DNA from 3 places in the Neorhizobium petrolearium genome. Region 1 is predicted to be linked to each of the others. Evidence: predicted binding sites of a transcription regulator. Region 1 holds the regulator's gene; each other region holds the start of a gene.
The links. The regulator LexA, encoded in region 1, represses DNA repair genes until DNA is damaged. The targets are predictions, from matches to a motif close to TGTTCNNNNTGTGTTCNG.
Positions count from the first base shown of each region.

Region 2: QEO92_RS06640 (FG-GAP repeat protein) is a predicted target of LexA. The motif match lies at 5,679-5,696, and genes of this name have one in related genera.
Region 3: QEO92_RS02690 (energy-coupling factor ABC transporter ATP-binding protein) is a predicted target of LexA. The motif match lies at 5,248-5,265, and genes of this name have one in related genera.

Region 1 covers NZ_CP123000.1:1,688,697-1,695,699, reverse strand. Annotated here, with positions in the region: gene pdhA (pyruvate dehydrogenase (acetyl-transferring) E1 component subunit alpha) at 1-362, opposite strand, end outside; gene QEO92_RS08750 (FtsB family cell division protein) at 558-875, opposite strand; gene eno (phosphopyruvate hydratase) at 1,152-2,426, opposite strand; gene kdsA (3-deoxy-8-phosphooctulonate synthase) at 2,547-3,395, opposite strand; gene QEO92_RS08735 (VOC family protein) at 3,400-4,272, opposite strand; gene lexA (transcriptional repressor LexA) at 4,472-5,194, shown strand; gene QEO92_RS08725 (ComEC/Rec2 family competence protein) at 5,175-7,003, opposite strand, start outside.
Region 2 covers NZ_CP123000.1:1,299,700-1,306,702, reverse strand. Annotated here, with positions in the region: gene QEO92_RS06655 (DNA polymerase IV) at 1-450, shown strand, start outside; gene QEO92_RS06650 (L,D-transpeptidase family protein) at 558-1,919, shown strand; gene dnaE (DNA polymerase III subunit alpha) at 1,955-5,452, opposite strand; gene QEO92_RS06640 (FG-GAP repeat protein) at 5,831-6,394, shown strand; gene QEO92_RS06635 (ABC transporter ATP-binding protein) at 6,706-7,003, opposite strand, start outside.
Region 3 covers NZ_CP123000.1:524,277-531,279, reverse strand. Annotated here, with positions in the region: gene treS (maltose alpha-D-glucosyltransferase) at 1-1,645, shown strand, start outside; gene glgB (1,4-alpha-glucan branching protein GlgB) at 1,642-3,849, shown strand; gene QEO92_RS02695 (winged helix-turn-helix domain-containing protein) at 4,019-5,212, opposite strand; gene QEO92_RS02690 (energy-coupling factor ABC transporter ATP-binding protein) at 5,321-5,998, shown strand; gene QEO92_RS02685 (energy-coupling factor transporter transmembrane component T family protein) at 5,995-6,600, shown strand; gene QEO92_RS02680 (biotin transporter BioY) at 6,628-7,003, shown strand, end outside.

The DNA.
Region 1 (7,003 bases):
CCACGCGCACTCATGCCCGTCGCCAGCATGTGGCCATGGTCACGGTAGCCGGTGATGACCTGGTCGCCTTCCTTCAGCGCCATCTGCATGCCGACGACGACTGCTTCCTGGCCGATATAGAGATGACAGAAGCCGCCGATGAAACCCATGCCGTAAAGCTGGCCGGCCTTTTCCTCGAAGCGGCGGATCAGCAGCATGTCACGGAGGGCCTTGAGCTCCTCCTCCTTGCTGAAGTCAGCAAAGGTGCCGCCGTCGAAATTCTTCTTTGCCGGCCTGGATGCCGTCTTGGTAACAGATTTTGCCGTAGCAGACTTTGCCGCGGATTTGCGGCCGGATACAGACGCGGTTTTGGTCGGCGCCATTCATCCCTCCCTCTCGTGCTGCATGGAGAGCGGCTTTAGTGCCCCGACGCTGGCCGTCGGAAACCCGCTCCGGTTTCGAGGCCGTACCATAGGCAAGAAACGAGACCCCAGCAATGCCATAAATGCATGGCTCACATTCCGCACAACACACTGAAAAGACTTGCGAAATGTTAAGTTAACCAGATTCCGGTTAACTCAGAAGTAGTTATTGAAGATGACGATTTCGTCGTTGCGCGAAACATTGAGCTGATAGCGGGCGATCTCATCGAGCATATCTTTCTCCAGAGAGCCGTCACTCATGAGCTGCACCTGCCGCTCAAGCGCCTCGCGTCTGGCCGTCAGCTTGGCGAGCTCCTCGGCACGCGCCTGCCGCTGACGCTCGAATTCCTCGGTGGCGATCAGACCCAGATCACCATGCACAGAATGATAGCCGAAGTATGAAAGGAAGGCGACGGTAATGGCGGGAAGGACAAAACGACCGAATTTTCTTTGTCTGTGATGCTTCGTCCACATGCCCAATCAACGCCTTGTCACGCTCTACGGGGATCGCAGAAATCGATCCGAACAGAATTTCAAATTCGCAGAACTTGCTTAAGCAATCGCTAACTAGAATCGAGTCCGTCGATCTCGACATTCAGGACGTGGAAGCCCCTCATCCGCCCTGCCGGGCACCTTCTCCCCGTTCTGACGGGGAGAAGGAAATATGCCGCGCCGCCTTTGCCATTCGCAACGCCGCGCAAAGGGCACGTCCCCCCGCGGGCGAGAGGGCCAGGGTGAAGGGCTTGGAGTTTAGGCCTTCAGAATGCCGCGGCCGGCATAAGCCGCCTGCGGACCCAGCATTTCCTCGATGCGGATGAGCTGGTTGTACTTGGCAAGGCGGTCGGAGCGCGACAGCGAGCCGGTCTTGATCTGCCCGCAATTGGTGGCGACCGCGAGATCGGCGATGGTGGAATCCTCCGTCTCGCCCGAACGGTGCGACATCACGGCCGTGTAGCGCGCCTTGTGGGCGGTCTCGACGGCATCGAGCGTTTCCGAAAGCGAACCGATCTGGTTGACCTTGACGAGGATGGAGTTTGCGACACCCATGCGGATGCCGTCGCGCAGACGCGCGGAATTGGTGACGAAGAGGTCGTCGCCGACTAGCTGGCACGTGGCGCCGATCTTGTCGGTGAGCGCCTTCCAGCCGTCCCAGTCGTCCTCCGCCATGCCGTCCTCGATCGAAATGATCGGATACTTGCCGACGAGTTCAGCGAGGTAATCGGCCATGGCGCCGGATTCCAGCGTGCGGCCTTCGCCTTCCATCACGTATTTGCCGTCCTTGAAGAACTCCGTCGAGGCGCAGTCGAGCGCCAGGCAGACGTCGTCGCCCGGCTTGTAGCCGGCCTTCTCGACCGACTTGATGATGAAATCGAGGGCTTCCGGCGCGCTCTTCAGGCCCGGCGCGAAACCGCCCTCGTCGCCGACATTAGTGTTATGCCCCTGGGCGGCGAGTTCCCTCTTGAGGACGTGGAAGATTTCCGAACCCATGCGCACCGCGTCACGCAGCGTATCGGCGCCAACCGGCATGATCATGAATTCCTGGAAGTCGATCGGGTTGTCGGCATGGGCGCCGCCGTTGATGATGTTCATCATCGGAACGGGGAGGACATGCGCGTTCGGACCGCCCACGTAGCGGTAGAGCGGCAGGCCGGCGGATTCGGCGGCGGCCTTGGCGACGGCGAGCGACACACCGAGGATGGCATTGGCGCCGAGGCGCGACTTGTTCGGCGTGCCGTCGAGCGCGATCATCGTCTTGTCGATGTGGATCTGGCTTTCGGCATCGAAACCGCCGATCGCATCGAAGATCTCGGTGTTGACCGCTTCGACAGCCTTTTCGACGCCCTTGCCGCCGTAACGCTTGCCGCTGTCACGCAGTTCGACCGCCTCGTGCGCGCCGGTCGACGCGCCGGACGGAACAGCTGCACGGCCAAAAGAACCGTCTTCCAGATAGACATCCACTTCAACCGTCGGATTACCGCGGCTGTCGAGGATTTCACGGGCGATGATATCGGTGATGGCGGTCAAAAGACTCTCCCTGGGCTTGGACGTCGGATCTATATGGTTCGGGGTCACTGAACATGTCCCATAGTCAGTGACACGAAAATTACAATGGAGCCGCTTTTCGCGCTTTTTCAGGCGGGCGCTTCAGGCAGCCTTTGCGACCGCATCGAGAGCGATCAGCCTTTCGAGCAGCCGCGGCATGTCCTTGAGGTGTACCATGCTGGGGCCATCCGAAGGCGCATTGTCCGGGTCCTGATGGGTCTCGATGAAGACGCCCCCGACGCCAACCGCGACGGCCGCCCGCGCCAGCGTCTCGACGAATTCCCGCTGGCCGCCGGAAGAGCCGCCCTGCCCCCCCGGCTGCATCACCGAGTGGGTGGCGTCGAAGATCACCGGCGCGCCCATCGCCGCCATGATCGGCAGCGAGCGCATGTCGGAGATGAGCTGATTGTAACCGAAGGAAACGCCGCGTTCGCAGAGCAGCACATTCGGATTGCCGCTCTGGGTGAACTTGGCCAACACGTTCTTCATGTCCCAGGGCGCCAGGAACTGGCCCTTCTTGACATTGATGACGCGGCCGGTCTTCGCCGCAGCGACAAGCAAGTCCGTCTGGCGGCAAAGGAAGGCCGGGATCTGCAGCACGTCCACGGTCTGGGCGACGATGGCGCACTGCTCTTCCGTGTGAATGTCGGTGAGAACCGGGAAGCCGAATTCTTTCTTCAGATCGGTGAAGATTTCCATGGCGCTTTCGAGCCCGATGCCGCGCCTGCCGGAAATCGACGTACGGTTCGCCTTGTCGAAGGATGATTTGTAGACAAGCCCGATGCCGAGCTTGTCGCAAAGCTCCCTCAGCGCACCCGCCATCATGAAGGCGTGGTCGCGGCTTTCCATCTGGCACGGGCCGGCGATCAGCGACAGGCGGGCATCCTGTGCGAACACGACCTTGCCGTGCCCTTCACCGACGGAGACGCGCGGATTGGCGGAGACTTCCATGAGACTATTCCTCGAAACCGAACAACACACCCTGGCCGGGCGCCGCCTGGACCAGCACACGGCCTTCCCGGCGGACGAATGCGACGTCATTAGCAGCAAGGATGATCTCTGTCACGGCAAGATCGGCAGTCTTGAAGATGATCGCCCGGCCGCGCAGACCTTCGGCATTCGGCAACGGTGCAAGGGCGAATTCCGATTCGAGATCTTGATCCTGCATGACGCGGATGCGTGTGTTCGAAGCGACAAGCTCCACGGCCGCAGCTTCGATCCCGGCTTTCGCAAGCAGCACCTCTTCGAGCAGAGGCGCAAAATCGCCGGGCGATGCGGCCGAAAGAACGATCTCGCTCAAGCCGGTCACCGTATTGGAATGGCGTTCCAGTTCGCCTCGATCGGCCGGCAGGGGATTGATCCGCTGTGCGGAGAACAAGAAGAAGTCCGGCGCACGCTCGTCTCCCGCAAAGGCCAGCCGGAAGCTTGCCTCAGTCTCGGAACCATCCGGCATCTTCACGCCGCGGGAGAATTCCAGGATATCGCCCGCGGAAATCCCGCGCAGCCTGAAACGCGCGTGATCGGCTGCCGCATCGCCCGTGGCAACCGCGAGGGCCGAAAAGCCCTGCCTGTTACGCGCCTTGCGGAAGGCGAGATCCCGGGCGGTGAAGACATTGCCGCGCTTGGCCGCGGCTGCCGCCTGACGCCGGTTGGCGATCGCCAGCGGCTCCAGATAGGCCCCATCCGAGAAAAACACGCAGGCATTGGCCGTGCCGAAAGGATGAAAGGCCTCCGGCGCAACTGTAAATCCGAGTTCTGCCAGTCGTGAACGCGCGACGGCAAGGTCCGCCACCGGCAGAACGAGATGATCGATTAGTCTAGCATTCACGCGAGAGCCCCCAGAATCCGGAATCGCAGCACTACATTGGCAGCGGATCGGCTTCGAGCAAGTGGTGTCGGAAGAGATATGTTGCAGACATCCATGAAGAAAAATCATCATACTTCACGAAAATTTAGGGACTTGCGGAACACATATGGAACATATAGTGTATGTTCTTGATTTGTTTCCGACTCTCAAGGTGCCAAATATGCTCACGCGCAAACAGCAGGAATTGCTTCTGTTCATTCACGAACGCATGAAGGAATCCGGCGTGCCGCCCTCCTTCGACGAAATGAAGGACGCGCTCGACCTCGCGTCGAAGTCCGGCATCCACCGGCTGATCACCGCACTGGAGGAGCGCGGCTTCATCCGCCGCCTGCCGAACCGGGCACGTGCCCTTGAAGTCATCAAGCTGCCGGAAGCCTATCAGTCGAGCCTGCAGCCACGCCGCGGCTTCTCGCCGAGTGTTATCGAGGGCAGCCTCGGCAAGCCGCAGCCGGTCGCTGCCGCTCCGGCCAAGCCCGCAGCCAACGACGATCTCTCCAACGCCACCACGGTTCCCGTCATGGGCCGCATCGCCGCCGGCGTGCCCATCTCGGCGATCCAGAACAACACGCATGATATCGCAGTGCCCGCCGAGATGCTTGGTTCCGGCGAACATTACGCGCTGGAGGTCAAGGGTGATTCGATGATCGAGGCCGGCATCCTGGACGGCGACACGGTGATCATCCGCAACAGCAACACCGCCAATCCGGGAGACATCATCGTGGCGCTGGTGGACGAGGAGGAAGCGACGCTGAAGCGCTTCCGCCGCCGTGGCGCCTCGATCGCGCTGGAAGCCGCGAACCCGGCCTACGAAACACGGATATTCCCGCCCGACCGGGTAAAGGTTCAGGGCAAGCTGGTCGGCCTCATCCGCCGCTACCATTGATCAATTGCCGGAGCGGTTCCGGGAGCGCCGAGGCGAACGTCTTGTTCCGCCAGTCATAGTGGCGATGCCTGCTCCAGGGGCGGTCATGGCCGGCCATGGCGGGGCGAATAGTCCATTGCCGGATGTCGGCTGCGCCGTGCAGGGAAATTTCGAGCGCACCAGTCTTTCGCAAAGCATTGCCGTTGATCATCAATGCGCCGGAGCGGCAATGATCGAAACGGGCGCGCGGGGCGATGATGATATGGGCAGCATCGCAGGCCGCACCGGCATAACGGCTGTCTTCGACGGAGGCTATCATGGTGCCTCCGGAAGTTTTCACCCCGCAAAAGACACGCGGCTCGCAAACGAAATGACCGGCAGGCACCTGCCTGATGCGGGACCGCACTGCTTCGATTTCGGCCTGCGTCAGCTCGCGGCGCTCCTCAGATTTCCCATCGGGCGGTTTGTCTCCTGCTGATGACACGTCCGGTTTTATAGGATCGCCCAGGAGAAGTGCCCGTTTCCACTGGCCGTAGATGAAATCGGGCGGACGGGTGCGGTTGGTGGCAATGCCTTCCCTGCCTATCAGGGCAATCATCGTTCCGTCCTCGGAAACGAGAATATCCGGCAGGGGCTTCGATCGTTCGTGCCAGGAGAACAGCAATGCGGCGGCAACGAGCGGAATGCCGACCAGCCGAAGCCTGCTTCTCAAAAGTGTCAGCAGAAGAAAACCGGCCGTGGAGACAGGCAGGAACCAGGGATGCTGACGGCCGATACCGGCGTCGCCGCCCCAGGCCGCGACATGTCTTGCTATGGAGATCACCGCTTCCAGGCCGAGACCCATGAGCTTCAGGAAAGGCGCATCGAGCCCGAACGGTACGAGCAGCATGCCGACAAGTCCGGCCGGCATGACCACGAAAGAAATGATCGGCATGGCGGCGAGGTTTGCCGCCAGACCGCCGTAGGTCGCAATCCGATGGAAATGCTCGACCGAAAAGATCGCCGTCGACGTGCTGCCGATCAGGGTCGTGGCAAGAATGCCCGCAATGAATTTCCAGGAAGCCAGTACCGGCGTCACCACAGGGTGACGAATTTGCAGCGGTTCCGGATCGTGCTTTTTCGATCGATTTTTCCAGAGCGCATAACCGGCGACCAGCGCTGCGGTAGCCGCAAAGGACATCTGGAAGCTGGGCCCCAGGATTTCCGAGGGCGAAACGGCGATAATGATCAGGGCCGAAAGCGCCACGTTGCGCAAGCTGATCGACGGTCGGTCGAAGAAGACTGCGACAAGCATGACCGCCATCATGATATACGCCCGCTCGGCCGAAACACCGAAGCCGGAAATCAGGTAATAGGCGGTCGCCATCACGAGCGCGCCGGCGGCAGCGATCTTCTTCACCGGATAGGCCTGGGCAAACCCGGGAAAAAACGAAAGGACAGTGCGGACGCCGACGAAGAAGATGCCGGCGGCAAGCGCCATGTTCAGCCCGGAGATCGCGACGATATGGGCAAGTCCGGAAAGCCGGAGCGCCTCGGTGGTCTCCTTGGAAATAGCCCGGCGTTCGTCGGTCACGATCGCGGCTGCGAAGGCGCCCGCATCGCCCGGCACCGTTTCGCGAATATGGCTTGCAATGGCGCTGCGCAGATCAAAAAGCCCGCTTTCGAATTCTGCAATCCAGGCTCGCGGCAACGCCGGGCCTGCCTCCTTATTCGGCACTCCATAGAAAAAGCCGACGGCGCCGATACCATCGAAATAAGAAGAGAAGGCGAAATCGTTAAGCCCCGGCAGCGCAGGCCCCGAAGGCGGCGATATGCGTACCCGGCTGCTGA
Region 2 (7,003 bases), 390 kb from region 1:
AGCGTTTCGGCCGAAACCACGTTCTTCGACGATATCTCGCGCCATGACGACCTCGTGCCGATCCTGCGCCGGCTCTCGGAAAAAGTATCCGCGCGGCTGAAGAAGCACGGCATTGCCGGCAGGACCGTGGTGCTCAAGATGAAGACCGCCGACTTCAAAAGCCGTACCCGCAACAGGCGGCTCGAAGATCCGACCCAGCTTGCCGACCGCATCTTCCGAACCGGACTTGCGCTGATGGAGCACGAGACCGACGGCACGAAATTCCGCTTGATCGGCATAGGCCTCACCGACCTCACCGATCCGGCGCTCGCCGATCCGCCGGACCTCGTCGACACGCAGGCCGGGCGCCGCGCCGCGGCCGAGGCGGCGATGGACAAGCTGCGCGACAAGTTCGGCAAGGCGGCGGTCGAAACCGGCTACACGTTCGGGGATCGCCGGCGCGATCCATGAAAGGTGATCCGTTCTTAACCATGATCTTAAGATTATCCCCGCCGCCGAAAACCTTCTTTAACCTCATGCGCTAATATACGGGTCATGTATTGCGTATGGGGTCGGTTATGTTGCGTCACCTGATGTTCGGGTTTGGTTTTCTATCTGCGACCATGCTGTCGCATGCAGCCTTCGCGGAAGGCGCCCGCACGCTGCAGATCATCGTTTCCAAGGATAAGCAATCCCTCACGGTCTATGATGGCGACACGGTCGTTGCGACCTCGAATGTTTCCACCGGCAAGGCGGGACACTCGACGCCGAGCGGCATCTTCTCGATCCTCGAGAAGCGCAAATATCACGAATCGAACATCTATTCGAACGCACCCATGCCCTGGATGCAGCGGCTGACCTGGTCAGGGATTGCGCTTCACGAATCCAGCAGCGTGCCGAACTATCCAGCCTCGCACGGCTGCGTGCGTATGCCGGGCGCATTCGCGAAATCGCTCTACCAGATGACCGAGCGCGGCGCCCATGTGATCATCATAGATGCACAGATCGCGCCGGAACGGATCGAGAGCACGAATCTCTTCATGCCGCGCAAACCCCTGCCAGCCGGGCCGCTCTTTCCGGATGTCGAGCTCAGGACCTCCTCGATCCGAGGGGATTCCAAACCGGTCGAGGTGGCAATGAATGTCGTTCCGGACAATCCTTCGCTCGCTCGTCCGGCCATTGTGACGGATGCGCGGAGCGCGGCGGCCGCAGACGAAGATGCAGCACCGTTGCGTATCCTCATCACCCGTCGCAGCGAGCGCGAAATGCTGATGGATGTGCAGGTGATCCTGCAGGATCTCGGCTTCGAGACCGGCGGCGCCGACGGCTTCGCCGGCCCCCTGACCCGCAGCGCCATTGCCGGCTTCAAGCGCTGGAAGAACCTTTCCCTCAAAGGGCCGCTGATGACGCCGGAATTCCTGAATGCGCTCTATGAGACTGCCGGCAAGCCGCAGCCGCCGGCCGGCCAGATCATGGTGCGGCAGAATTTCGAATCGCTGTTCGAGGCGCCGGTCGGCATCAAGGACCCGCAAATTGCTCTCGGCACGCATTTCTTCACTGTCGACAAAGTCGAGCACAGCGCCGAGACTGCCGAGTGGCTTGGGATAACTCTGCCGAACCAGCTGAGCGATGCAACGATGAAGCGGCTCGGCATCGCAGTCGCCGATGACCCCAATGCCCCGGATGCCACCGCCCGCGCGTTCGACCGCATCGAAATCCCGGCCGATATCCGCGACCGGATCGAGACGCTGATGACCGATGGCACGTCGGTGACGATCAACGACCAGGGCCTTGGACCGGAAACCGGCAAAGGCACCGATTTTGTAACCATCACGCACTCTCAACCCACGATTAGCCAAGCCAAAAATTCCGTGACCAAGCCTCGGCCCGTTCGCCAATCGCAAGCAAGAGCGCAATATCGTTCGATCGGTCTCTATTAAAGGTACGGCGCGCGATCGAAACCGCCGAGCCGGCTCTATACCAGTTCCACGTCGAGGACGCCCGGCGCCGCGCGCAATGCTGCGGCGATTTCCGGCGAGATGCGATATTTCTCTGTCAGTTCCACCTCGATCTCGCGTTTGCCATCATCCTTGATGACGACGAAAGAGACCAGTCCGTCGCCTCGGGCATTCAGATGCCGGGCTACCATCCTCAAAGGCCCTGAATCTCGAACATAGACGCGCAACGCCTTCTGCATCTGCACGGATTTCTCCTCCAGCGACTGGGCCGTCTGGATGCGAAGCCCGATGCCTTCCGGCCGCTCCTCCGCCTGCACGGTAATAAGCAGCGATTTGCCGGGTTCAAGGAGATCGCGGTATTGCGCAAGTCCTTCCGAGAACAGGACGGCCTCGAACTGGCCGGAAGAATCCGAAAACGCCACGATGCCCATCTTGTTGCCGGTGCGGGTCTTGCGCTCCTGGCGGCTCGTCACGGTGCCCGCGAGCTTTCCGAAACTTGCCCCTCCCTTCACCGAGACGGAGAATTCCGCAAAGGTCTGCACCCGCATCTTGGCAAGAATATTTGCATAAGAATCGAGAGGATGAGCAGAGAGATAGAAGCCGAGAACTTGGTACTCGCGCATCAGCTTTTCCGACGGCGTCCACGGATCGAAAGGCGGCAGAACGAGCTTTTCGGGGCCAGAGCTCGCCGACGAGCCGAAGAAATCCGACTGGCCGCTGACTTTCTCCTCCTGGGCGCGCTGCGCATAACCGATGATGCGGTCAAGCCCGCCGATCAATTCGGCACGATCGATGCCGAAGCAATCGAAGGCGCCCGCCGAGATCAGGCTTTCCATGACGCGCCGGTTGATCTGCTTCGGATCGATCCTGAGGCAGAAATCCTCGATGCTCCTGAATGGCCGGTCGCCGCGCACGGCCGTGATATGTTCCACGGCCGAGTCGCCAACACCCTTAATGGCGGCCAGCGCATAAAAGATCTTGTTCTCGCCCGTCTCGAAATGCCTGTAGGAGGTCTGGACGGACGGTGGAATGACGGCAATGCCGAGGCGCCCGGCGTCCTGCCGGAAGTCGTTGAGCTTCTCGGTGTTCGCCATATCGTAGGTCATCGACGCGGCGAGGAACTCGACCGGGTAATGCGCCTTCATATAGGCGGTCTGGTAGGAGACGATCGCGTAGGCCGCCGCGTGCGACTTGTTGAAGCCGTAGTTCGCGAACTTTGCAAGCAGTTCGAAGATGTTGTCGGCCTGCGCCTTGGAGACGCCGTTCTTCACCGCGCCGTCGACAAAGCGCTCGCGCTGCTGGTCCATCTCGGCTTTGATTTTCTTGCCCATGGCACGACGCAAAAGGTCGGCCTCGCCGAGCGAATAGCCTGAGAGCACCTGGGCGATCTGCATGACCTGTTCCTGGTAGACGATGACCCCTTGGGTCTCCTTGAGCAGATAATCGATCATCGGGTGGATCGATTCGATCTCCTCCTCGCCGTGCTTGCGGGCATTATAGGTTGGGATATTCTCCATCGGACCGGGGCGGTAGAGCGCGACCAGCGCGATGATGTCCTCGATGCAGTCCGGCCGCATGCCGATCAGCGCCTTGCGCATGCCGGCACTTTCCACCTGGAACACGCCGACCGTTTCGCCGCGGGAAAGCATCTCATAAGTCTTCTGGTCGTCCAGCGGTATCTTGGCGAGATCGATTTCGATATCGCGCTTCCTGCAAAAATCGACGGCAGTCTTCAGCACCGTCAGTGTCTTCAAACCGAGGAAGTCGAACTTCACCAGGCCCGCCTGCTCCACCCATTTCATGTTGAACTGGGTAACCGGCATGTCCGAACGCGGGTCTCGATACATCGGCACGAGCTTCGAGAGCGGCCGATCGCCGATCACTATGCCAGCGGCATGGGTCGAGGCGTGGCGGTAAAGGCCCTCGATCTTCTGGGCGATGTCGAGAAGGCGCTGGACGACGGGCTCCTTGTCCGCCTCTTCCTGCAGCTTCGGCTCTTCCTCGATCGCCTTCGACAGCGGCGTCGGGTTGGCCGGGTTGTTCGGCACGAGTTTGCAGATCTTGTCGACCTGGCCGTAGGGCATTTCCAGCACACGACCGACGTCGCGCAGCGCGGCGCGCGCCTGCAGCGAACCGAAGGTGATGATCTGCGCCACCTGCTCGCGGCCGTATTTGGCTTGCACGTAGCGGATCACCTCTTCACGGCGGTCCTGGCAGAAATCGATGTCGAAGTCGGGCATCGAGACGCGTTCCGGATTGAGGAAGCGCTCGAAAAGCAGCGAGAAGCGCAACGGGTCAACATCGGTGATCGTCAGCGCGTATGCCACCAACGAACCGGCACCCGAACCGCGGCCCGGGCCGACTGGAATATTGTGCTGCTTTGCCCATTTGATGAAGTCCGACACGATCAGGAAGTAACCCGGGAACTTCATGCGCTCGATAACGCCAAGCTCGAAGTCCAGACGCTCGCGGTAGTCCTGTTCCGTATAGCCGCTCGTCATTCCAAGCGTTGCAATGCGGTTCTCCAGCCCCTCGTTCGCCTGACGGCGCAGTTCCGCCGCCTCGGCCCGTTCGGCCTCTTCCGGATCTGCCGTCGCCCCGGTAAAGCGCGGCAGGATCGGCTTTCGCGTCTTCAGGATGAAGGAGCATCGTCGGGCGACCTCGACCGTGTTCTCCAGCGCTTCCGGCAGGTCGGCAAACAGGGCTGCCATTTCAGCCCGGCTTTTCAGATAATGATCAGGCGTCAGACGGAAGCGGTTATCATCCGAAACGATCGCATTATGGGCGACCGCCATCAGCGCGTCATGGGCGTCGTAATCCGCCTTCGACGGGAAGAAAGCCTCGTTCGTTGCGACCAGCGGCAGGTCATGGTCATAGGCAAGAGTCACCATCTTCTGCTCATGCCGCCGGTCAAATGAACCGTGGCGCTGCAGTTCGACATAAATCCGGTCGCTAAAGATTTCCCTCAGCTTCAGCAGCCGCGCCTCGGCAAGCACCGCATTCCCATCCTTCAAGGCCATGTCGACCGGCCCGCCCGAAGCTCCGGTAAGCGCGATCAACCCTTCGGTGCCGCCCTCCTCCAGCCAGGAACTGCAGATATGCACGGCGCCGTGTCCCTCGCCGCTCAGATAGGCGCGGCTGATAAGGTCGACCAGCCTTTCGTAGCCCGCAGCCGTCGCCGCAAGCACGACAATCGCCGGCAGCTTGGCAAGCTGCTGATGGCCGGCGCGTCGCTCTTCCGACTGGTCTTCCATATCGATCGAAAGCTGACAGCCAATGATCGGCTGCAGCCCTTCATCGATCGCCTTCTGGGCAAATTCCAGCGCAACGAAGAGATTGTTCGTGTCGGTGATCGCGATCGCGGGCTGATGATCCGCAACCGCCTTGGAAAGTATCTTCTTGAGCGGCAGTGCCCCTTCAAGAAGCGAATAGGCGGAGTGAACGCGAAGGTGAACGAATTGCGGGCTATCGCCCAACGATTCCGATCCCGATTTTACGTTCGCCGTATCTGCCATGTCCGCGCCTTACCCACTTCATGAATCGGGCTATTTTCCGGTGCGGCTTGCCGAGAGTCCAGTTCAGATTTCCTCGCTCAACGTCTTTCGGATGACGAGGCCTTAAGCGAGACTTCCCTCACATGGCCATGACGAGCATGGACAGGCTTGCCACGAAGGTGGCGATGGAAGCGAATGCGGCAATGTCACGAAGAATGTCAGTCATCGTCGTCTCCCGTGTTCGTTATGTTTTCAATTTGTTCTCTTTTTGTACAAAAGTCAACAGAAGAACAAAAGGAGAAATCCGGTTTCGGGATTATGGTTAAAATTGGAGAAAAGCCTTTTTCCAAGAGGTTTTGGTGGGCTAGGATTAGCACAACAGACGCAGGAACCTTCCACATGAGAAAACTTGCAATTCTTGTCGCCTATCTCCTTGCCAGCCCGGCGATGGCCGAAAAGGTGATCGATCCCAGCCGAATCGCCGCCGTCGCGACGGGAGATTTTGACCGGGATGGCGACAGCGATCTCGCCATGATCGTGCGTCCGCCACCGAAACACGGCGCGGACGGCAATGGCATCTACATCTATCTCGCCGAACCCTACGAAGGACGGATGACGCTCAAGGCAGCTGCCGCGAACAAAGTGCCCGGCTCGTTTATCTATGCGGGAGAATCGGTTGCAATCGCCGCCTTGCAGAACGGATCAATTCTGGTAACGGCGAAAAACGATACGCCCGGGCAGCGGCATTACGAGATCAGGCTCACGCTTGCCTATCGGAACTCGGATTTCCTGGTGGCGGGCTTCAGCTTTTCAGAGGACGTGCCGGACCCGATCGAATGCGACGTCAACTTGCTGACAGGCAAAGGCAAAGTGAACGGCCAGCCGATCGCCGGCACGCCAGGCGCGGTTCCGGTCGCTCAATGGGAGAACGAGATCGGGCAAGACATCTGCAAGGGGCGATAAGCCGTCTGCCAGCATATTTTCATAGGGGAAACGAGGGGAAGTCCCCCTTGGCGATCACGGTTGTTTTCAGGAGCGGTCGGGACACATCGAGTGCCCCGTATCGAAATTTACAAATGACACGTGACGTATCCCGTTCAGCCAAGTTTTTCCGCACAACTCCGGTTCCTCTGCGGCGATATGGTCTTACGTCTTTGCGCGATGCCCCACGGGGTTGTGTGCGACACACGCGCGACCGACGCAGCGCTGCCGGATCTCTGTGACCGGCACAGGGTAACGGGAATATGGCGCCAATCGCCGGCGCCTAACCGGCCTCACATCTCCACGACCTTGCCGCCCTCAATCGTCACGCGGCGGTCCATGCGGCCGGCAAGTTCGTGGTTGTGGGTGGCGATCAGTGCCGCAAGGCCTGACTGGCGTACCAGCGCCTCCAGCGCATCAAAGACATAGGATGCCGTCTTGGGGTCGAGGTTGCCGGTCGGCTCGTCTGCGAGAAGCACGCGCGGCGCGTTGGCGACCGCGCGGGCGATCGCCACGCGCTGCTGTTCGCCGCCCGACAATTCGGCCGGGCGATGCTCGGCCCGAGGGCCGATGCGCATGTAGTCGAGAAGT
Region 3 (7,003 bases), 1.2 Mb from region 1:
GTTCCAGCTCGCGGCGGAAGCGGATGGTCCGGTCTGGCGCACCGAGCCGCCGGAGCAGATGCAGGACATGGTGACGATGGTCGTGCGACGCGACCTGCAGGAATTGATCGACGAGCCGCGCCTTTCGAATACGCTTTCGAATGAGGTGCTGCCACCTTATCTCGGCAAGCGCCGCTGGTTCGGCGCCAAGGGTGAAACGCTACGGGGCGCCTCGCTCGTTGCGGCAACGCCGATTCCCTTCGCCAGCAACCTCCTACTTGGCGAACTCGAGGCGGACTTAAGCGGACGCAAGGATACCTACCTGCTGCCGCTTGCCGTCTCCTGGGACGACAGCCAGCCAACGGCGCTCGCCCATCAGCTGGCTCTCGCCCGCCTCCGCCAGGGCCGCCGCGTCGGCTTCCTGACCGACGGCTTCGCGATGGAGAGCCTGGCACGCGGCGTCATCCGCGGGCTCTGTGAACGGTCGGTGATCTCCGGACGTGCCGGAACGCTGGAGTTTTTAGGTGCCGACCAGCTCGACTGCATGAGCGTCGCCGACGACATGCAAGTGCGCTGGCTCTCCGCTGAGCAATCCAACAGTTCCCTGATCCTTGGCGATATGGCGATGATAAAACTCATCCGCCACATCTTCCCGGGCATCCATCCTGAAGTGGAGATGACCCGTTACCTTACCAATGTCGGATACAAGAACACGGCACAGCTGCTCGGCGAGGTGGCCCGCATCGCGCCGGACGGTAATCGATATACGCTGATCATCGTGCAGAGCGCCATCCGCAATCAGGGGGATGCCTGGAACTGGATGCTCAGCAACCTGCGCCGCTCGATCGATGAGGTGATGGTGACCGGCATCGACGGCGACATGGCGGACGAATATTTCAAGCCGCTCGCCGACTTCGTCGCCAAAATCGGCCGGCGGCTGGGTGAACTGCATGTAGCACTGGCGCAACCAACAGACAACGAGGATTTCAAGCCGGTCTGGGCGACCGCCGCTGATGCGGACAAATCGCGCGAGGCGGTGACCACACGGATTTCCGAAAGCTTGTCGATCCTTGCCGATAGTATCGAAGCGCTGGAGTCGGACCTGGCCGCCGAGGCAAAGTCGCTGCTGGAGCGCCGCAATGATCTTCTGCGGCTCGGAGAACATCTTGCAGGAGCCATCGACGGCACGCTGCTGACACGCAATCACGGCGATTTCCATCTCGGGCAGATTCTGGTGGCGGAAGGCGACGCCTATATCATCGACTTCGAAGGCGAACCGACCCGCGATCTCTCCGACCGCCGCGCCAAAGCCAATCCGTTGCGTGACGTCGCCGGGCTTCTGCGGTCGCTCAGTTATCTCGCGGCCTCTGCCGATCTCGATCGGGAGGTTGTGAGCGAAGTGGATGATGTCCGCCACAACGCGCTCGTTGCCCGTTTCACCAAAATGGCCGAGCCCGCCTTTCTGCAGGCCTATTTCGACGCCACGGAAAGTTCGGACGCGTTGAAGATATCCAACGAGGTCCGCGACCGCATCCTCGACCTCTTCCTCCTTGAAAAGGCGGCCTACGAGATCGCCTATGAAGTCCGCAGTCGGCCGCACTGGCTGCCGCTTCCAATTGCCGGCTTCTCGGCGATCGCCTCGAGACTTCTGGAGAACGCCCGATGAGATATGAGCGCTCCGACCTGATGATCGGTACCGTCCGTGAGGGCTTGCAGGCCCTTGTGGAAGGGCAGCACGGCGATCCTTTCTCGATCCTCGGACGCCACCAGTACGGCGACCTTACCATCGTGAGAGCCTTTCTGCCGGGGGCCCTTTCGGTGCAGGTCGTGGAGGCAGATACGAGCAAGGTGCTGGCCGAACTGGAAACCATCCATGAGGGCGGATTGTTCGCTGGCGTGACCGGCAGCACTACGCCCTATCTTTTCCGCATTCGATGGCCGGACGCGGTGCAGGAAACGGAAGACCCTTATTCCTTCGCTCCGCTGCTCGGCGATCTCGACCTGCATCTCATCGCTCAGGGCACCCATTACGAGCTTGGACGAACGCTCGGAGCGATCCCGATGGAGGTCGACGGCGTCGAGGGTGTACGGTTCGCGGTCTGGGCGCCCAATGCCCGGCGCGTCTCGGCCGTCGGCGATTTCAATTCGTGGGACGGCCGCCGCCACCCCATGCGGCTCCGTCCTCAGGCCGGCATCTGGGAGCTTTTCGTTCCCCGGCTCACCCATGGCGAACGCTACAAGTTCGAAATCATCGACGCCCATGGCAATCTGCTGCCGCAGAAGGCAGACCCCGTCGCTCGCGCCAGCGAGGCCGCACCTTCGACCGCTTCGATCGTCGCCTCCTCAAAACCCTTCCGCTGGACCGACGAGGAATGGATGCGCGCCCGCCGCGCCGACCTCATCGGCGACGGTGCCATCTCGGTCTATGAAGTGCATCCCGGTTCGTGGGTGCGGATCACCGACGAGGGTAACCGGGTGCTCGACTGGGTGGAGCTCAGCCAGCGGCTCGTTCCCTATGCCGAAAGCCTCGGCTTCACCCATATCGAGCTCCTGCCGATCATGGAACATCCCTTTGGCGGCTCCTGGGGTTATCAGCCGCTCGGTCTCTTCGCGCCGACCGGCCGCTACGGCACGCCGGAAGATTTTGCCTATTTCGTCGATCGCTGCCATCAGGCGGGCATCGGCGTCATCCTCGACTGGGTGCCGGCACATTTCCCGACCGACGTCTGGGGGCTTGCCCGCTTCGATGGCACCGCTCTTTATGAGCATGAGGACCCGAGGGAGGGATTTCACAGGGACTGGAATACACTGATCTACAATCTCGGCCGCAACGAGGTGAAGGGGTTTCTGATCGCCAGCGCGCTCGAATGGCTGGAGCATTTCCATATCGACGGGCTGCGCGTCGATGCGGTCGCCTCCATGCTCTACCGCGACTACAGCCGCAATGAGGGCGAATGGATCCCGAACCGGTATGGCGGGCGCGAGAACCTCGAGACGGTCGAGTTCCTAAAGCATCTGAACAGCATCATCCATGATCGCTGCCCGCATGCCTTTATGGTGGCCGAGGAATCGACCGCCTGGCCGGATGTGACGAAGAAGCCGGAAGAAGGCGGCCTCGGCTTCGATTTCAAGTGGAACATGGGCTGGATGCATGACACGCTGCATTACATGCAGGACGATCCCGTCTATCGCAAATACCATCACCACGCGATGACCTTCGGCATGATCTACGCCTATTCCGAGCGCTTCATGCTGCCGCTTTCCCACGACGAGGTGGTGCACGGCAAGGGCTCGCTGCTCGGCAAGATGCCGGGCGACCATTGGCAGAAACTCGCCAACCTGCGCGCCTATTACGGCTTCATGTGGGGTCATCCCGGCAAGAAACTGCTCTTCATGGGCGGCGAGATCGCTCAGGAGACGGAATGGAGCCATGACGCCTCCGTCCACTGGGACCTGCTCGACCGGCCGGATCATGCGGGCCTCCAACGGCTGGTCGGCGACCTGAACAGGCTTTACACGCAGGAGCCTGCCCTGCAGTTCGGTGACCTGCATCATGAAGGCTTCGAATGGGCCGTGGCCGACGACGCGGAAAATTCCGTCTACGCCATGTTGCGAAGCGCGGAGGACCGTTCCGCATACATCCTGATCGCATCCAACTTCACGCCGTTGCCGCGGCATGGCTACCGGATCGGGGTTCCTGTGGAGGGGCGCTGGGACGTGGTTCTGAACACTGACGCTGCAATCTACGGCGGCTCCAATTTCGGCCAGGTGGAAGCCTGGACGGAGCGCCAGCCGGCGCATGGCAAGGCCTTTTCCGTATCGCTCGTCCTGCCGCCGCTTGCGACGGTGTTTTTAAGGCAGAAACAGTAGCCGCTCCGGCGTTGCCCCTCATCCGCCTGCCGGCACCTTCTCCCCGTTCTGGCGGGGAGAAGGGATATGCCGTGCCGCTTTCGCCTCAGCGTGACGTAGGCACGTCCCCTCTCCCGCTTGCGGGGAGAGGGTTAGGGTGAGGGGCCAAATAAACCGCATCGACTGGCCTCTATTCCCCCCGCCAGCCGTCCTGATAGGTCACCTTGTCGACGCCGGCGAAACGCGCGATGCGCAGCAATTCAGCTTCCAGCTTTTCCAGTCGTCCGGAGGACGGACGCACACCCTTTTCCAGCCACAACCGCCTGACGTCCAGCGCACCCGTCTTGCGATCGGCCTTCATATCTATGCGCCCGATCATCCGGTTGCCTTCAAGCAGCGGGAAGACGTAATAGCCGTACTGCCGCTTCGGCTCCGGCACGAAAACCTCAATGCGGTAGAAGAAGTTGAAGAGCCGCTGGGCGCGGTCACGATCGCGCAAGAGCGGATCGAAGGGGCTGAGTACCCGCACGCGCGCCGGCGGCTCCGGAATATCGCCGAGGTTGTCGGGGAATCCGGTGAAAGCGAAGGAGGGTCGCGGTTTTCCGCCGTTGGCTGAGGCGATCAGCACCTCCGTCAGTTCGTCACGATGGCTTTTCACCCAGTCCTTGGCCTCGTCCGGCGTCACCAGATCCCAGAAGGCGGCGATCTCGCCGGATGTGGCAAATCCCAGCCTCTTCAGCGCGCTGCGGCAGGCCCAGTCGATGAATTCCTCATGGCTTACGTTCGGCTCATGGTGGTGCGGCGGGATAACCCGTTCCATCAGATCATAGATCTTCTGGAAGTTGGCGCGGCCGGCGATCGCGAGCTTGCCGGTATGCCAGTAATATTCGAGCGCCGTCTTGTTCGGATGCCAGTTCCACCAGCCGCCGGACTTGTGGTCCTCCACCTTCATGTCGCGCGACATGATCGAACCGTTTGCGACGATATGCTGAAACGTTTCTTCGAAGGCTGCGTCGAAACCTTCGCCATGCCATTTTTTCCAGCGCTCGGCGATGATCGGTTCGCGACGGCGGAAGCGATGTTTCCAGTAACGGAAAAGACGCGCCGGAATGATCGACGCGTCGTGTGTCCAGTGCTCGAAAAGGTCACGATCCTTTTCCAGAAGGGCGGTCAGATGCTCCCGCTTGTAGGTCTGGTTGCGCGAGAACAGGATCATGTGATGGGCGCGCTCGACGGTCGCGATACTGTCCACCTGGACGAAGCCCAGATCGTCGATGAGCTGCAGGAGACCTGGCTTGGTGAGCGCGCGGCCGGGCGGCTCGGAAAGCCGCTGCCGTTCGAGGAAGATGTGTCTAGCCTGATCATTCGGAATGAGAATCGCCATAAAGGTAGACTAGGATGCCGCCGCCTGATATTCAATGTTCATGTTTGGTTCCGAATTCCCCTTGCCCATCATCCGGTTTATAGACCGCTGAAAAAGCGAGGATGAGGCTTGGATATCCGGTTCGAACAGGCAGAAGCGCGCTTCGAGGAACGTATCGTGCTCCATCCGCTGACGCTTTCGCTAACCGAGCGGCGCATCGGCGTGATCGGACTCAACGGTTCCGGCAAGACGACGTTCGCGCGCATGATCAACGGTCTGGTAGCACCATCCGCAGGACGCGTGGTCGTCAACGGGTTCGATACAGTGAAGGACGGCGAGAAGGTGCGGGCCGACGTCGGCTTCATCTTTCAGAACCCGCAGAACCAGATCATCCTGCCGATCCTGAAGGAGGATATCGCGCTCGGGCTCAAACCGCGGAAACTGCCGAAGCAGGCGATAGAGGCTGCCGTCAACGGCATTCTCGCCCGTTTCGGCATCGGCCATCTCGCCGGACGCCGGGCGCACGAGCTTTCCGGCGGCGAATTGCAGCTCGCAGCCCTTGCCTCCGTGCTCGTCACCGAGCCCGGTATCCTCATCATGGACGAACCGACCAATCAGCTCGATTTGAAGAACCGCGATCTCGTGGAACGCACGATCCGCGGCCTCGACGAGAATATCATCGTCATCAGCCATGATCTTTCGCTGATCGCCGATTTCGACCGGGTTCTGCTGTTCCATGAGGGCCGGCTCGCTGCTGATGGACTTCCTGGGGGAATTGTTGCCCGATACCGGGAAATCGCCGCATGAAGACGCTCTATGTCGAAGGCGACACGTTCCTGCACCGGCTTTCGCCGCGGGCAAAGCTCCTCGGGCTTGCGGCGATCAGTTTCCTGCTGTTCCTGATCGATGCGCCCGCTTTTCTTGCTGTTGCCGCTATCCTCGGCGCAGGTGCCTACGCCTCGCTCAGGCTCGGATGGCGGCAATCCTGGCTTCGTTTGCGGGTGATCATGCTGACGATCGTGGTCGTTGCGGTTTTTACCCTCTTTCTCAACAGCTCCGGGCAAGCGCTTGTTGTCCTCCTGCGGCTGACTGGGCTGGCGCTTTTTGCCGCAGCCGTCACAGCGACGACGAACATCGGAGATTTCATCGATGAGATCACGCTGGCCGCCCGCCCACTGGAACGGATCGGTCTTGTTCGGGCGGCCGATATCGGCCTTTCGATCGGCCTTGTGATCCGTTTCGTGCCGGAAATCCTGAACCGCTACCAGGCCATCCGTGATGCACACTACGCCCGTGGGTTGAGGCCGGGGCCATTGACGCTCGTGGTGCCCTTGATCATCCTGACGCTCAGAAACGCCGACGAGATCGCCGCCGCCATCGACGCCCGCGGCATCCGGGCACGAAAATGACATCGTCACGAAGTTGAGGTGAAAACCATGAGCACTCGCGATCTTGTTCTGGCTGCGCTGTTCGCCGCCATCATCGTCGCCCTTGGACTAGTTCCGCCGATCATGCTCGGCTTCATTGCGGTGCCGATCACCGCGCAGTCGCTGGGTGTCATGCTGGCGGGTGTCGTGCTGGGCGCCAAAAGGGGCGGTTTCGCGGTCCTTCTCGTCCTGCTTCTCGTCGCAATCGGCCTGCCGGTGCTTTCCGGCGGGCGTGGCGGCCTTGCCACTTTCGCCTCACCCACCGCCGGTTATCTCGTCGGCTGGTTCTTCGCAGCCATCGTCACCGGTTATCTTTCCGAGCGCTTTGTTGACCGCTCGCAGAGCGGCATCGTGCAGATCGCCGGCTTTTTCCTCGCCGCTCTGC